DNA from 3 places in the [Clostridium] celerecrescens 18A genome. Region 2 is predicted to be linked to each of the others. Evidence: riboswitches for the same ligand, from Rfam matches in the RefSeq annotation. Region 2 holds a riboswitch; each other region holds the start of a gene.
The links. A riboswitch is a leader RNA that binds a small molecule or an ion and turns the genes downstream of it on or off. The one in region 2 is predicted to bind thiamine pyrophosphate.
Positions count from the first base shown of each region.

Region 1: linked by a shared signal. The riboswitch ahead of thiT (energy-coupled thiamine transporter ThiT) and the one ahead of H171_RS14365 (thiamine-binding protein) in region 2 are both predicted to bind thiamine pyrophosphate.
Region 3: linked by a shared signal. The riboswitch ahead of thiC (phosphomethylpyrimidine synthase ThiC) and the one ahead of H171_RS14365 (thiamine-binding protein) in region 2 are both predicted to bind thiamine pyrophosphate.

Region 1 is NZ_PGET01000001.1:191,393-196,922, forward strand. It holds gene H171_RS00950 (ECF transporter S component) at 1-266, opposite strand, end outside; gene H171_RS00955 (cyclodeaminase/cyclohydrolase family protein) at 683-1,312, shown strand; gene H171_RS00960 (bifunctional 5,10-methylenetetrahydrofolate dehydrogenase/5,10-methenyltetrahydrofolate cyclohydrolase) at 1,330-2,166, shown strand; gene thiT (energy-coupled thiamine transporter ThiT) at 2,227-2,898, opposite strand; TPP riboswitch at 2,925-3,023, opposite strand; gene H171_RS00970 (DMT family transporter) at 3,229-3,654, shown strand; gene H171_RS00975 (helix-hairpin-helix domain-containing protein) at 3,757-4,431, shown strand; gene H171_RS00980 (response regulator transcription factor) at 4,453-5,151, shown strand; gene H171_RS00985 (GNAT family N-acetyltransferase) at 5,266-5,530, shown strand, end outside.
Region 2 is NZ_PGET01000001.1:3,128,027-3,133,556, forward strand. It holds gene H171_RS14350 (ABC transporter ATP-binding protein) at 1-505, opposite strand, end outside; gene H171_RS14355 (ABC transporter substrate-binding protein) at 574-1,584, opposite strand; gene H171_RS14360 (ABC transporter permease) at 1,607-2,368, opposite strand; gene H171_RS14365 (thiamine-binding protein) at 2,337-2,633, opposite strand; TPP riboswitch at 2,697-2,809, opposite strand; gene H171_RS14370 (HD-GYP domain-containing protein) at 2,833-3,435, opposite strand; gene H171_RS14375 (transcriptional repressor) at 3,488-3,979, opposite strand; gene H171_RS14380 (FeoB-associated Cys-rich membrane protein) at 4,019-4,156, opposite strand; gene feoB (ferrous iron transport protein B) at 4,215-5,530, opposite strand, start outside.
Region 3 is NZ_PGET01000001.1:5,122,260-5,127,789, reverse strand. It holds gene trpB (tryptophan synthase subunit beta) at 1-1,125, shown strand, start outside; gene trpA (tryptophan synthase subunit alpha) at 1,118-1,891, shown strand; TPP riboswitch at 1,943-2,049, shown strand; gene thiC (phosphomethylpyrimidine synthase ThiC) at 2,148-3,455, shown strand; gene thiW (energy coupling factor transporter S component ThiW) at 3,538-4,092, shown strand; gene thiM (hydroxyethylthiazole kinase) at 4,105-4,992, shown strand; gene thiE (thiamine phosphate synthase) at 4,979-5,530, shown strand, end outside.

The DNA.
Region 1 (5,530 bases), 2.9 Mb from region 2:
GAAAATGCCGCCAATGCCTTAATGACCAGAGTAGCCGGTGCATAAAAGGCGTAACCAGACAGCAAATCCGCCATCATAGAGCCTATCCCTCCTGCGGCCGCACCTGCCATAGGTCCTAAGAGCAAACCGCTTAGCAATACCATTCCGTCTCCCAGATGAATATAACCGCTGAATGCAGATGGTATATGTATTACCATAGTAGCTGCAGTGGTAAGAGCTGCCATCAAAGCACTGAAAACTATTTTTTTTGTTCTGTTATTATTCATGTATTCTCCTCTCTAGCAGGTCATTTTTTTATTTTTATTTAAATCTATCATATAAAAAAACTGGCATTTTATAAATATCCAATTTGGATAAAATTATACATACCAGTTTTGCCGCGGCAGCCTTTAAATGCTTAATCGAAGAAGATGTCACTTATAGCGAAAAAAGACATTTTTGGAATAGCGGGATATTTTTTTAACTAAAATCAAATTACCACGTGGATAATAAAATAAAGGAATCGATCAGAATGGAAAAGGAGAACTGGGTATTGGCATGCGCGGTCTATATGAAATCCGCAGTGGAAAGAGGATCAATCATAGCATTGACTGTTTCACTTGACAAGTTAAACTTGTTTTTTTATAGAAAGCCTTATATAATAATGGAAAATAAAATGCGGTTGGAAAGGCGGATCAATGTTATGATACAGGACTTTACAATTCACACATTCCTTGAAAAATTATCCTCAAAAAGCCCAACGCCGGGCGGTGGCGGAGCAGCAGGTCTTGGCGGCGCCGTAGGAGCGGCTTTGGGAGAGATGGTGGTAAACTTAACTCTTGGCAAAAAGCGGTATGCCGATGTGGAAGAAGAAATGCAGTCGATCCTTGAAAAGCTGGAAGCTTTAAAACGCGAATTTTTAAGGCTTGCAGATGAAGACGAAGTTGTATTTGTTCCATTGGCGGCTGCATACTGCCTTCCCTCTGGTACGGAGGAAGAAAAACTTCATAAGACTGAAATCTTAGAAACCCACCTTCTTGCCGCCTCTCTGGTTCCTCTCATGGTCATGGAGCGTTCCATGGAAACTCTTGATATCCTGGAATTTCTGGCAGAGAAGGGAAGCCGCCTTGCTGTCAGTGACGTAGGCGTGGGAGTCCAGTTTATCCGTTCCGCACTGCTGGGAGCCAAGATGAATGTTTCCATCAATACAAAATCCATGAAGGAGCGGGAAAAGGCCGGACAGCTTCAGAGTCAGGCGGAACATCTGGCTGAAGAAGGAATCAGAAAGGCAGATGCCATCTATGCGAAGGTAGAAGCTGCGTTAAAGGCTTAATAAGGAGGAAAACAGACGTGATAACCTTAAAGGGTGCAGCCGTATCTGCAAAAATCAAGGAACAGGTAGAAACGCTTTTGAATGATTTAAAGGGAAAAACCCCGAAGCTTGCCATTGTGCGGGTAGGAGAACGGCCTGATGACTTATCCTACGAACGGGGAGCTTTAAAGAAGATGGAAAGCTTCGGTCTGATGGGGGAAAGCTTTGCATTTTCCCAGGACATCACTGATGAAGCATTTAAGGAAGAATTTGCAAAGATCAATGATAACCCGGACATCGATGGCATCCTTCTCCTTCGCCCTCTGCCAAAGCAGATAAAGGAAAAGGATATTGAACATATGATTGACCCGGGAAAAGATTTGGATGGCATATCCCCGGAAAATATCGCCAGGGTATTTGCCGGGGACGATACAGGATTTGCTCCCTGTACGGCAGAAGCGGTGGTGGAAGTCTTAAAAGCCAATGATATTTCCCTGACAGGAAAAAGAGTAGCCATCGTGGGCAGAAGTATGGTAGTTGGCCGCCCCTTATCCATGCTGTTGCTGAAGGAGAACGCTACGGTTACCATCTGCCACACCCGCACGGAGGATTTAAAGGAGACCTGTAAAAATGCTCAGATCCTTGTGGCTGCTGCCGGACGTGCAAGGATGGTGGATGCATCTTATGTAGGTAAGGATGCCATAGTGGTTGATGTGGGAATCAATGTGGACGAAGACGGAAAGCTTTGCGGAGATGTGGATTTTGATTCTTTAGAAGGAACAGCTTCCATGGCAACTCCTGTACCAGGAGGTGTAGGAGCGGTGACAACGGCCGTACTGGCCAGGCATCTGGTTTTGGCTGCCCTTAAAAGATAAATCATTTTTTGCGTAAAAAAGTAAAACAGAGACACTGCAGAAAAGCAGTGCCTCTGTTTTTTATCCGTTTAAAGCCTGCCGCTTCACCTGTCCGATAGCTCCAAGTACAGGTGGGAAATACAGGATTAATACAGTTAATACCAACTCTGGCAGGATATAAGTGGCATTATAACCCAGAGTATAAACCAATGGAGGTATGCCCTCTGGTGTATAGGAGGCAAAGAATATATAACCGGAAACAACATGGAATAAGTACCGACCTGTAACTCCCACAATATATCCGGCTACAAGGCCGTGCTTTTTGTTACTGAACAGCCCGGAAAGACCCAAAGCACCGAATGCCAAGGGATAGTCAAGAAGAACCTGGATCGGAGCGAATATATAGGGGTTCGTGATAAACTGTAAGATTCCATAGGCTATCCCGGTCGTGATCCCGGCCTTTACACCGTAAACATAACCGATGAGGCAGATGAACAGCATGGAAAACAATGTGATTGAGCCGCCAAAAGGAAGGGAGGCTACTTTGATAAAGGAAGTTACTGTTGCAAGCGCCATTGCACCTGCGCAGTAAACCAGCTGTCGGGTCTGCAGCTTTTGAGATTTAGAAGACGATCTGCCAAGAAGATGCAGGGCAAAAAAGATCGCAGCAAATAGAACGATTACCAGCAAGTATCCTGCCGGCCTTAATAAATACTCTTCATTTTCCGCAGAGTAAGTTAGAAAAAATGACATAAAAAATCCTCCTTTGTGTGCGCAGGAGGGGACTACTATTGCTTCCTTACGCCGGCATTATCCGGTTCAAGTAGTGAGGGTTCGGTTTCTACCAATCTCAGCCAATGGCTCCCCTAGCGTGTGTAATTTATACAATTTTGCTGTGAGTATAGCGCAAAAACACAGGCTTGTCAAGCCTTATCAAGTCATGTTTTTGCATATCTGATCCATAACCAAATTGTAAATTCAGTATAAAAATGCAAATAAAGCACAACCTAGTAAAAGAAGTAAAGTTGAAATAAAGTCCGCTTGATTAATTATTAACAAATTGGAGATACGGAGGTTGTTTTAATGACAGGCTTTATTATTGCTCTTATATCCGGAGCGCTTATGAGCATACAGGGAGTTTTTAATACGGGAGTGACAAAGCAGACCAGCATGTGGGTTTCAACAGGCTGGGTACAGCTGACTGCATTTTTGACCTGCCTCATTCTGTGGTATTTCTCCGGCAGGGAGAACATTACCGGCCTATTTGATGTGCAGCCCAAGTACTTATTGATTGGCGGCGTTATGGGTGCATTCATTACCTATACAGTAGTAAGGAGTATGGGAACCCTGGGTCCGGCCAAAGCGGCTCTGATCATTGTAATTTCTCAAATCATTGTAGCCTATGCCATCGAGTTGTTTGGCTTATTCGGTGTTGAAAAGGTGGGTTTTGAATGGAAGAAGCTGATCGGTGCAGTTGTTGCCATTATCGGAATCATGATATTTAATTAATTTGGAAATAGTGCTTGTATTTACTTATTTCTTTAGGTAGAATAGTAACATAGGCTGAAGATGGTATCCTTTTTTGGAGATTTTTGTAAGAGGAGGGATATCATGGATTACCAGAAAGTTAAAATCATCCTTATCGCCCTGTGTGTCTTAGGGGCGGGTGTATGTTATGGCTTCAGCAGAAGCCAGGAGGTTCACAGGCCAGGGGTTTCTTTGACAGAGGAATCGTCTTTATATTCCGGGGAAAGTGTTATCGGAATTGAAGCAGGTGATGGCACGGAAGCTTTAACAGCAGAAGAGGACAGTTTAGGAAGTGCAGGAGAGGAAACGGCCCTGCCTTTCTATGTACATATCTGCGGAGAAGTTGTTTCTCCCGGTGTTTATGAGCTTAAAGAAGGAAGCCGGGTTTTTCAGGCAATCGAGATAGCAGGCGGAGTCACAGACCAGGCTGCGGCAGAATATTTAAATATGGCGGAGCAGGTCAAGGACGGCATGAAGATCGTGGTCCCTGGAAAGGAAGAGGTGGAAGCGGCAAAGGCCAGGGGTGAGATTTCCTTACAGGCAGAGGCTTCATCGAACGTACAAAAAACAAAGGTAAATTTAAATACAGCCACCAAAGAGGAACTGATGACCCTTCGGGGAATCGGAGAAGCCAAGGCAGCCGATATCCTTAAATATCGGGACAGCCATGGCGGATTTCAAAAGATCGAGGATATCATGAAGATATCCGGCATTAAAGATGCGGCGTTTCAAAAAATAAAAGATGATATAACGGTTTGAAATAGAAGACAGAGGTGTAGTATGGCAAGCGTTTTAGTAGTTGATGATGAAAAACTCATCGTAAAAGGAATGAGATTCAGTCTGGAGCAGGATGGTATGGAAGTGGACTGTGCCTATGACGGAGAGGAAGCCATTAATCTTGCAAAGCAGAAAGAGTATGATGTGGTCCTATTGGATGTCATGCTTCCTAAATATGACGGATACGAAGTATGTCAGGCTATCCGGGAATTTTCCGAGATGCCCATTATCATGCTGACGGCAAAGGGCAACGATATGGATAAGATCCTTGGCCTGGAATACGGTGCCGACGATTATATTACAAAGCCTTTTAACATTCTTGAGGTAAAGGCCAGGATCAAGGCTATCCTGCGCCGGAATGCCAAGAAGAACAAGCGGGATAACCAGGAAGACAGCCAGGTGATAAAAGAAGGCGATTTGAAGCTGGACCGGGACAGCAGGAGAGTGTTTATTGCTGAGAAAGAAATCAATTTAACAGCAAAGGAGTTTGACCTGTTGGAGCTTCTTACCTGCAATCCGGGTAAGGTATACAGCAGGGAACAGCTTCTTACTTACGTATGGGGAAATAAAGCCATGGATACGGGGGATGTACGAACGGTAGACGTTCATGTAAGGCGTCTTCGGGAGAAGATTGAACCCAGTCCCAGCGATCCTAAATATGTGCATACCAAGTGGGGCGTAGGATATTATTTCCGCGTCTAGTAAAAGAAAGAGGAGGATTTCTGACGGGTGACCGGAGAAATCCGCCTTTTCTTAAATTTTGGGAGAGAAAATCCCATAGATCAGAATCAATTTTGGAAATGGGGAAACGATAGGATGGATTACAGCATTAGAAAAGTAAGAAAAGAGGATTTGGACCGTGTGGTAGAAGTGGAAGCCCTCTGTTTTCCGCCGGAAGAGGCAGCGGGGAGGGAAGCCATTTTGCAGAGGATTGCTCTTTTTCCTGAAAGCTTCCTTGTGGCGGAGCTATCCGACGGGACGATCATTGGTTTTATTAATGGCTGCGTTACAGAAGGGAATACGATTTGTGACGAAATGTTTGAGAAAGCAGATTTTCATAACCCAGACGGTGCTTACCAAA
Region 2 (5,530 bases):
CCCCACGCTTGGTCATCATGTCAAGAGCGGAAAATGGCTCGTCAAGAAGCGCGATGCGGTTGGAGAACAGATACGTCCTTAAAAGGGCTGCCCTCTGCCTCATACCGCCGGATAGCTGGGAAGGGTACTGTTTCTCCGTCCCCTCCAGTCCAAACTGCTTGAAATATTCTCCCGCCTTTTTCCTGGCCTCTGCTTTCTTCATGCCCTTAATAAGAAGGGGAAGGGCCACATTGTCCACGATGGTGCGGTATGGAAGCAAAAGGTCCTTTTGCAGCATATAGCTGACAGCCCCCGGTTTTCCGGTAATTTCTTCACCATTCAGATACACATGTCCATCATCCGGCAGTGATAGACCTGCAATGATATGAAACAGTGTGGTCTTTCCTCCTCCGCTGACTCCAAGAAGTGATACCAGCTCCCCTTCCTTAAGCTCTAAGGATACGCCTTTTAAGACCGTCTTTTCATCAAAGGATTTTGTAATGCCTTCCACCTTTAAGTGTGTCATGGTTCCTCCTTTATGTTTGCAGGCTTACCTGCATCTGACGAATGCTGCAAAAGTCAAATCCACTAAACTTACTGAGGCAGATAATCATTTGAAAATCCGGCATTTTCCGGAATCTCAGGATTTGAAAGACCATTCTCATTCAGCCAGCCATAAAACCTGTTCCACCGTTCCGGATCTATATATCCCCACGCTTTCGCATCCGCCTGATATTTATCCGCCAGATATTTCTGGCTTTCCATCACCAGCTTTTCATCAAGCTCCGGTGCTGCCTTAAGTAAGATACCGGCTGCCTCCTCCGGGTCTTTTTCTGCATCCTCATATCCTTTGCTCACAGCCCTTAAAAAAGCTCTGGCTGTCTCAGGTTCCTGCTTTAGGAAATCATTTCCTGCAATAATGACCGGCGTGTAATAATCAAACGCCGGATTTAAATCTGCAAATGCAAAGTAATCCGTATCAAGGCCTTCTACTTCCATTTTGACGCCTGCCCATGCATAAAAGATCCAGATGGCATCCACTGATTTTGATTTTAATGCGGAAACCTCATCAGTAACAGTGCTGGGTATCAGCTGCACTTTGGAAAAGTCGCCTCCACCGTCTACTACCACGTCTTTTACCATGGCCTTTTCCACCGGAATATCCCAGGTGGCATATTTCTTTCCTTCCATTCCCTTTGGAGATGCCATCCCCTCGCCTTTTCTGGAAATTATACCGGAGGTGTTATGCTGGATGACCGCTGCCACTGCCGTTATGGGAAGGGCATTTTCCCCTGCCAGAGCCGGAGCCATGGAGTCCTGAAAGGACATTCCAAACTGGGCCTTTCCGGAGGCCACCAGTACTGCCGCTCCATCCTCCGGAGGCTGAACGATTTCTACCTCAAGCCCTTCAGCTTTAAAATACCCCTTTTCCTCAGCCACATAAAGTCCGGTATGGTTGGTATTGGGAGTCCAGTCCAGAACAAATGTTACTTTTTTTAAATCCGATGAATTCGTATTTGCTGCCTGTTTCCCGGTCCCCCCGCAGGCAGTGAGAATTGCGGCAGCCGCTGCCGCCATTAAGATTGCCAAACCTGTTTTTTTCATATATTCCTCCAATTGTGTCATATCACTGATTATTCCATGGCATGCATTTTTTAGAAAGCACGTCCACCCCTTTCATAAGAAGAAGGCTGATGGCCGATATTAGAAAAATGACCGCAAACATCTTATCAAAGGCAAAGGATTTTTTCACCCGGGTCATGTATACACCCAGTCCGCCAAAGCCTCCCAGCCATTCGGAGATGACCGCCCCGACCACGGCATAGGAAACCGAGATCCGAAGACTTGCAAAAAACTGTCCCATGGCTCCGGGAAGCTTGATATAGCGAAATATTTTGACTCTCCCGGCTCCCATGGATTTTAAAAGGTTCACCGCATCCGGATTCACTGACTTAAAACCGGTAAGCATGCCCACGGTAATGGGAAAAAAGGTGGTTAAGACAATTAGGATCACCTTAGGAGCCATTCCGTAGCCAAACCACAATACCAGAAGAGGGGCAATGGCTACCGTTGGAACGGTCTGTGTAAGAACGATAAGCGGATAAAAAGCCCGGTAAAGTCCTTCAAAATGATCCATGATCACAGCGATCACAAATCCGGTTGCCACCCCCAGGAAAAGCCCGGTAAACGCCTCGGCAAGGGTGATGCCCGCATTGACTGCCAGTATCGGAAATTCCGTGGCTAATGCCCTTCCGACACTGATGGGCGAAGGGAGCAGAAAGCGGTCCACAAGACCGAAAGAACTGATCCCCTGCCACAAAACCAGAAGCGAAATAACCGCAGAGCAGGACCAAAGCTTACTTGTGATGCTTTGTGACTTTCTTTTCAATGGTTAGTACCTCCCCTTCCGGCCGGTAGGTGACTTTGATATAAGCGGCAACAGAGGGAGCACCTGCCCTTATGGCAATGTGCTGGCATTCTTTAACAATGTCCATCAGTTCATCATAATCCCCTTCAATGGCTGTTTCAAAAGGCCCTACATAATAGTTCAGTCCTGTACTCTTAATATAATCGATCACCTGGTCAACAATACGGATCAGTTCCTCATCATTCTTTGCCTCAGGCAATGTTTGGATCGCTACGCTTGCATTCATGTCTTTTCTCTCCTTTTATCATTAATAGAAATCAAAAACCCGCCCGGATATCCGGGCGGGTGAACAGGCTTAGCCTGAAAGCTTCCTACGCTGGCATTATCCAGATCAGGTTACAGGGTTTAAAGCAATGCTGCCTTATCTCAGCCGGACTTCCTCCAGCACCCCTTTTAATTTTCATTGCAAGTATACAACGGTACGGTCAGAAAGTCAAGCGCCCCCAATGCTTTAATGCCAGGGCCCCGATCACCGGATCGTACATTATTCCCAAATTCTTTTCAATTTCTTTATAACAGTGCTTCAAAGAATAAGCACTCCGGTACCCCCGGTCTGAGGTCATGGTATCGATGGAATCACAGATGGCTATGATCCTGGCTCCCAGAGGAATCTCCTCCCCCTTTAAGCCTTCCGGATACCCGTTTCCGTCAAAACGTTCATGATGGTACAGGACAATATCTTTCAGCTCCTTTAAATGACGGGATTTGCTTAAAATATCAGCTCCTATCCTTGGGTGCTTTTTCATACACTCCCACTCAGCCTCGGAAAGCTTATCCGGTTTATTTAACACAGAGTCCGGAACTCCGATCTTTCCAATGTCATGAAGGTGGGCAGCTATATGTATTTTTTCTATCTCATCTTTATCAAGCTCCAATAACTCCGAAAGGGTCAGCGCCATATCGCTCACCCTTTGGGAATGCCCTGCGGTATAGGGATCTTTGGCATCCAATGCACTCACTATGCACTCGATGATTTCATGATAATCAATGCCACCTGTGCATAACTTAAATTCTGATCCTCTATTCATAGGTTCCTAAACCCGTTCCTTTAGTTGGTTATCGTCAACTTCATATCAAATATCAGATGCAGTCTGCGTTTTCACATTCACAGGGTCTGACAATGATGGAGGATATTTTCTGACCGTCCAAGTATCCGCATGCGGCAAGGCCGGCCTGAACCACTGAGTTCCAGTTCTTTGCAGAAAGCTGATAGGTGGTCTCATCGTCTAAAACTACAGTACATGCCTCCTCCATGGGGCAGGTTTCCGAATAAACGACCTTATACATGTTCTTTCTGCTGATGGCTCCGATCTCCTCCAGGATATTGACCATCCGGTAGACGGTCGCAGCGCCGATCGTTTCGTCAACGCCTGATGCCTTATAATAAATCTCCTTGCAGCTGGAGCATTCATGCTCCAATATGATATCTAACAGCGTACTTCGCTGCTTTGTGATTCTGCAGCCCTTTTCCTTCAGCTTTTCAATGATCAGCTCTTTCTGCATTCTCGTCCTGTGATAGCTTCTGGAATCAGGCGTTTTTCTTTTCTCATTGATGTTCGTTAATTTCTCCATTTGCGCGCCTCCGCTTCCTTCTTCCAGCTGCCGCCTCTCTTAATGGCAATGGCCTCCGCAATGTTTACAATCTCCGCCGCACTGAATGGATTTTCCGTTCTTTTTGTCAATGATCATGCTTCTTACCGCCAATGACACCAGCCCGGCAACAACGATAAAAACAACCAGTGTTCCCATAAAGTACCTCCTTATATTTTGAGCCTGCAGATAAGGTGCAGGCTCTCATGGGGCAAGCCTATTTTGCTCCTGCCACTTTGTTTAAATGAATGTTTGATGCCTTTAGTTCCTTTGACGGCCTTACCAGCAGGTAAATGAATCCTGCAATCAGGGCAAAGGCAACAATAGTAAAGATTCCAAAAGTTCCTGTGAGAACCAGGGATCCAATCTGGAAAACGCAGAGGGATACTACATAAGCCAGAAGTGTCTGATATCCGACGGCAAACCAGAACCATCTGATATTGTTCATCTCTCTTTTGATGGCTCCCATAGCAGCAAAGCATGGGGCACAAAGAAGATTGAATATCAGAAAGGAATAAGCTGCCAAAGGAGTCATGCTGCTTGCAAGCGTTCCCCAGATTTCAGATCCATCTTCTGCAACTTCCGCAAAACCGAAGAGGATACCGAACGTACCAACTACGTTTTCTTTTGCAATCAGTCCGGTGATGGCTGCAACCGCAGATTTCCAGTCACCCCAGCCAAGAGGTGCGAAGATCCAGCTAATTGTGCCTCCAACTGCCGCAAGAATGCTGTGATCAAGTTCCAAAGCGTCTAACATCCTGAACTGGCCGTCAACCCAGCCGAAGTAGGAAGTAAACCAAACAAAGATAGTTGCTAAAAGAATAATGGTACCTGCTTTTTTAATAAAGGACCAGCCGCGTTCCCACATACTTCTTAAAATATTTCCAACGGTAGGCATATGGTAAGCCGGAAGCTCCATAACAAAAGGTGCCGGATCTCCTGCAAACATTTTTGTCTTCTTTAAAATAATTCCTGAGCAAACGATGGCTGCTATTCCTACAAAGTAAGCACTTGGAGCCACCCATGCTGCTCCGCCAAACAATGCACCTGCAATCAAAGCGATGATGGGAAGCTTTGCCCCGCAGGGAATAAAGGTAGTGGTCATGATCGTCATCTTACGGTCACGGTCATTTTCAATGGTACGGGAAGCCATAATTCCAGGCACACCGCAGCCGCTTCCGATTAACATCGGGATAAAAGACTTGCCGGAAAGACCAAACCGGCGGAAAATACGGTCCATGATGAAAGCAACTCTCGCCATGTAGCCGCAGGCCTCCAAAAACGCAAGGAAGATGAAAAGCACCAGCATCTGAGGTACGAAACCAAGAACAGCGCCGACACCGGCTACAATTCCGTCAAGAATCAGTCCCTGCAGCCAATCTGCACAGCCTACAGCAGTTAAAACGCCTTCTATAACAACCGGCACACCGGGAACTTCCAGGCCAAAGAAACTAAAGCCCTCTCCGAATACGCCGTCATTGGCCCAATCAGTAGCCCAGGTTCCAACGGTTGTTACAGAAACATAATATACAA
Region 3 (5,530 bases), 2.0 Mb from region 2:
GCAGTAAATGAACTGGAAGAAGCTTATGAGAAGTACAGCCATGACAAGGAGTTTTTAGCAGAGCTTTCAGATCTTCATAAAAAATATACCGGAAGACCATCTCTGCTCTACTATGCGGTGCGGATGACGGAGGATTTAGGCGGCGCAAAGATTTATTTAAAGAGGGAGGACCTAAACCACACCGGTTCCCATAAGATCAACAATGCTCTGGGCCAGGTCCTTCTTGCTAAAAAGATGGGAAAGACCCGGGTCATCGCTGAAACAGGGGCCGGGCAGCATGGCGTTGCTACCGCTACCGCCGCCGCTCTCATGGGAATGGAATGCGAAGTTTTCATGGGCAAGGAGGATACGGACCGTCAGGCTTTAAACGTATTCCGCATGGAATTATTGGGCACAAAGGTTCACGCTGTCACAAGCGGTACCCAGACCTTAAAGGATGCGGTCAATGAAACCATGAGGGAATGGACCAACCGGGTGGCTGACACCCATTATGTCTTAGGCTCTGTCATGGGTCCTCACCCCTTTCCTACCATTGTCAGGGATTTTCAGAGCATCATCGGAAAAGAGGTCCGCTCTCAGCTTATGGAAGCAGAGGGTAAGCTTCCTGATCTGGTGATCGCCTGTGTGGGAGGCGGAAGCAATGCCATGGGAATCTTCCATGAATTTGTAAACGAGGCTTCCGTGAAGCTGGTGGGCTGTGAGGCAGCCGGGCAAGGCATTGAAACAGGAAAGCACGCGGCTACGATTTCCACCGGCTCTCTTGGAATCTTCCACGGCATGAAGTCCTATTTCTGCCAGGATGAGTACGGCCAGATCGCCCCTGTTTTCTCCATCTCCGCAGGACTTGACTATCCCGGCATCGGGCCGGAGCACGCAGCCCTCCACGACTCAGGAAGAGCCAGCTATGTCTCCATTACGGATCAGGAGGCTGTGGAAGCCTTTGAATACTTATCCCGTCTGGAAGGGATCATTCCTGCAATAGAAAGCGCCCATGCCGTCTCCTATGCCAGAAAGATCGCTCCTTCCATGGGAAAAGATGAGGTCATTGTCATTAATCTATCTGGGCGGGGCGACAAGGATGTGGCAGCCATTGCCCGTTACAAGGGGGTTGAAATCTATGAGTAGAATAAGAGAAGTATTTTTAAGAGGAAAGGCATTTATCCCATTTATTACGGCAGGAGATCCCGACCTTGCCACCACGGAAGAGCTGGTTCCTGCCATGGCCGAGGCCGGAGCGGATTTGATCGAGCTTGGAATCCCCTTTTCTGACCCGATTGCAGAGGGGATCGTGATCCAGGAAGCAGATATGCGGGCTTTGGCTTCAGGAACTACCACGGATAGGCTTTTCGAAACCGTAAAACGGATCCGCCAGAAAACCGATGTTCCTCTGGCCTTTATGACTTATATCAATCCGGTTTTCGTGTATGGAAGCGAACGGTTTTTAAAAAATGCGGCTGAGTGCGGCATTGACGCCCTGATCGTACCGGATATGCCTTTTGAAGAAAGGGAGGAACTGCTGCCCTACTGCAAAAAATACGGGGTCGAACTGATTTCCCTCATCGCCCCCACTTCCAGGGAGCGCATACGGACCATTGCATCTGACTCAGAAGGATTTATCTACTGCGTTTCCTCCATGGGCGTAACCGGGGTGAGATCGGAAATCAATACCAACATTGGCGAAATGATTTCCTTTGTAAAGGAGGCAAAAGACATTCCCTGTGCCATCGGCTTTGGGATCTCCACCCAGGAGCAGGCAAGGGAGATGAGCAAACATGGGGACGGCGTCATTGTGGGCAGCGCCATTGTAAAAATTGCCGCAAAATATGGAAAAGACTGTGTAGGGCCTGTCTGCGACTATGTAAGGGAAATGAAGTCCGCCATTTCCGGCTGATGGCTGGTAAGGGATGTTTTCCTTGACAAGGAGGAAGGGGAATGCTACACTAGTGCCACAAGAGGGAGCTCGTAGGCGGGCTGAGAGGAAGTAATCAACTTCGACCTTTATAACCTGATTTGGGTAATGCCAACGTAGGGATTCATATGGGATGATTGCATATTTCCGAGCCTATACCTGTTGGTATGGGCTCTTTTTCTTGTTTTTCAAAAAGCCCTTACAATCCCTCCGTTCGCGAGAAGAAGGAGGAATAAACATGAATTACACCACACAAATGGATGCCGCAAGAAAAGGTATTCTGACAAAGGAACTGTTGACGGTAGCTGAGCACGAACAATGGGAGCCCGAAAAGCTGCGGGAACTGGTAGCGGAAGGAAAAGTCGCCATTCCAGCCAATAAGAATCACAGCAGCTTAAAACCCAGCGGGATCGGCTCCATGCTGAGAACAAAGATCAATGTGAATCTGGGAACATCCAGGGATTTGAATGATCTGGACCTGGAGCTTGAGAAAGTAAAGGACGCAGTTCTCATGGGGGCAGAGTCCATTATGGATTTAAGTTCCTTTGGAGATACCCGGAAATTCCGCAGAAAGCTGACGGGTGAATGTCCGGCTATGATTGGTACGGTTCCTATTTACGATGCTGTGGTTTATTATCACAAACCGCTTCGGGAAATCACCGCCGGGGAATGGATTAAGATCGTGGAAATGCACGCGGAAGACGGGGTGGATTTCATGACCATTCACGTTGGGATCAACAAACAGACCGCCAAAAGATTCAAAGAAGCAAAACGGCTGACTAACATTGTTTCAAGAGGTGGGTCTATCATCTTCGCCTGGATGGAAATGACCGGGGAGGAGAATCCCTTTTATGAGCATTATGACCGCATACTGGAAATCTGCCAGAAGCATGACGTGACCTTAAGCCTTGGGGACGCCTGCCGGCCGGGCTGCATTGAAGATGCATCTGATATTTCCCAGGTGGAGGAACTGGTGACCCTTGGAGAGCTGACGAGAAGGGCCTGGGAGAAGAATGTACAGATCATTATTGAAGGTCCCGGCCACATGCCCCTGGATCAGATTGCAGCCAATATGAAAATACAGGAGACGGTCTGCAAGGGAGCACCCTTTTATGTTCTGGGACCTCTAGTCACTGATATTGCACCGGGATATGACCATATTACCGCAGCAATCGGCGGAGCAATGGCTGCTGCTGCCGGAGCAGCGTTTCTCTGTTATGTGACACCTGCGGAACATTTGAGGCTGCCGGATGAAGCAGATGTGAAGGAAGGAATCATTGCGGCCCGGATCGCGGCTCATGCGGCTGACATTGCAAAAGGCATCAGGGGTGCTAAGGAATGGGATCATAAGATGAGCGATGCCAGAAAACGGTTGGATTGGGAAACCATGTTCCAGCTTGCCATTGACCCGGAAAAGGCCAGACGCTACCGTGCCGCTTCAAAACCGGAAAAAGAAGATACCTGTTCCATGTGCGGCAATTTCTGCGCCATGAAAAATATGAACCGGATTTTAGATGGGGAGATCGTGGATATTTTTGATGAATAATATTTTGCGGTAAGCCAATCGGATATTTGCAATCCGCAACCTTACTTGTTAGGTCGAAATTACATAAACAGGAGGAAATTTCATGAAAGATCAAATATCTTCAACAATTTATAGCAACTCTTCTGCCGGTTCAAGAGTTCGGGTGAAAAAGCTGGTGATCAGCGGAATGCTGACCGCTCTTACCGTTGCACTCTCAGGTTTTTCCATCCCGGTGGGAGCTTCCAAATGCTTTCCGGTACAGCATCTGGCTAATGTTATGGCTGGGGTGTTCTTAGGGCCTGTCTATGGAGTTTCCATGGCGTTTTGTACTTCTCTTATACGGAATCTCATGGGAACCGGAAGCCTGCTTGCCTTTCCAGGAAGCATGGCCGGTGCGTTTCTTGGTGCTTATCTGTTTCAAAAAACCAGGAAGCTTCTGCCTGCTTATCTTGGAGAAGTGGTTGGTACCGGGCTGATCGGAGGACTGCTCTGCTATCCGGTGGCCGCCGTTCTCATGGGAAAGGAGGTGGCTGTGTTCTTCTTTGTAGCCCCTTTTTTCATGAGTACTCTGGCAGGAACTCTTATGGCTGCAATCTTACTGGCAATGCTGCGCCGCCTTGGGCTTTTTTCCTATTTTGAGCGGCTCATCAGTGAATAGGGGGAAACAGATATGAGCTTTAAGATGAACCATTCTCTGACCGGGCTGGTCAGGGAAAAGCGGCCCGTCATCCACTGTATCACCAATTATGTTACAGCCGGAGACGTGGCAAATATCATATTAGCCTGCGGAGGCTCCCCCATTATGGCAGACCAGCCGGAAGAGGTTTCGGAGATAACCGCCTTATCCGACTGCCTTCTTTTAAACATTGGAACTCCGAAAGAAACGACTAAATCCGCTATGATAAAAGCCGGGCTGGAAGCAAACCGGCGAAACCTCCCTGTCATCTTTGACCCGGTAGGAATCGGTGCTTCCCGTTACCGGACCGAAGCTGCTTTATCCCTTTTAAAGGAAGTAAAGATAACCGTTATCAGGGGTAATGCCTCCGAGCTGCGGGTCTTGTTAAAGGAACTGACCGGTCAGTACGCCGGGAACGGAAGTGGCCCTGTATCTCCCTCCCGGGGGGTTGATGCTTCCTTTACTGATGAGATAAGGGAAGATACCCTGGAATCTCTTAAGGAAACAGCCAGGGCATTAAGCGCTGCAACCGGTGCCGTGACTGTAATGACAGGAGCCACTGATATTGTTTCAACCGGGAAAGAGGACTGGCTTATCAGGAACGGATGTTCTCAAATGTCCCGCATTACAGGAAGCGGCTGCATGCTGGATGGTATAATCGCCGCCTATACAGCCGCCATCGGCCCCTCGCCCTCACAGAATGATATATTAAAAGCCGCTGCTCTTGCCACGGCTGCTGCCGGTCTTTGCGGGGAGCGGGCAGCAAAACAAGCGGAACAGATCTCCGGCGGTACAGGAAACTTCCGCTGCTGCTTTTTAGACGAGGTAAGCCTTTTAGAAGAAAGCACCTTAAAAGGAGGGATAAAAATTGAAATTTCATAAAGACATGCTTCTCCTTTATGGGGTAACCGACCAGGCATTTACAGGAGAAAAAACCTTAACAGAACAGATCGAAGAAGCGCTTTCTGCCGGAGTGACCCTTCTCCAGCTCCGTGAAAAGTGTATGGACAAACGTGTTTTCCTGGAAGAGGCTTTACTTGTCCGCGAGCTTACGAAGCATTATGGGATCCCGCTAATCATCAACGATGATGTGGAGATTGCCCTTAAGTGCGGGGCAGACGGCGTACACGTTGGACAGGATGATTTATCTCCTTTAAAAGTCCGCCGGCTCATCGGACCGGACCGTATCCTGGGCGTTACTGCCAAAAACGAAAGTCAGGCAAAAAAAGCATTTATGGATGGAGCGGATTATATCGGATCCGGGGCCATATTCCCAAGTCCTACAAAAAAGGATGCCATTCCCTTAACCCTGGAACAGCTGTCTGCGATCTGCCGTTCCGTTCCTATTCCGGTAGTGGCCATCGGTGGAATTACCGGTGAAAATGTTTCCAGCCTGAAAGGAACAGGCGTGGCCGGGGCT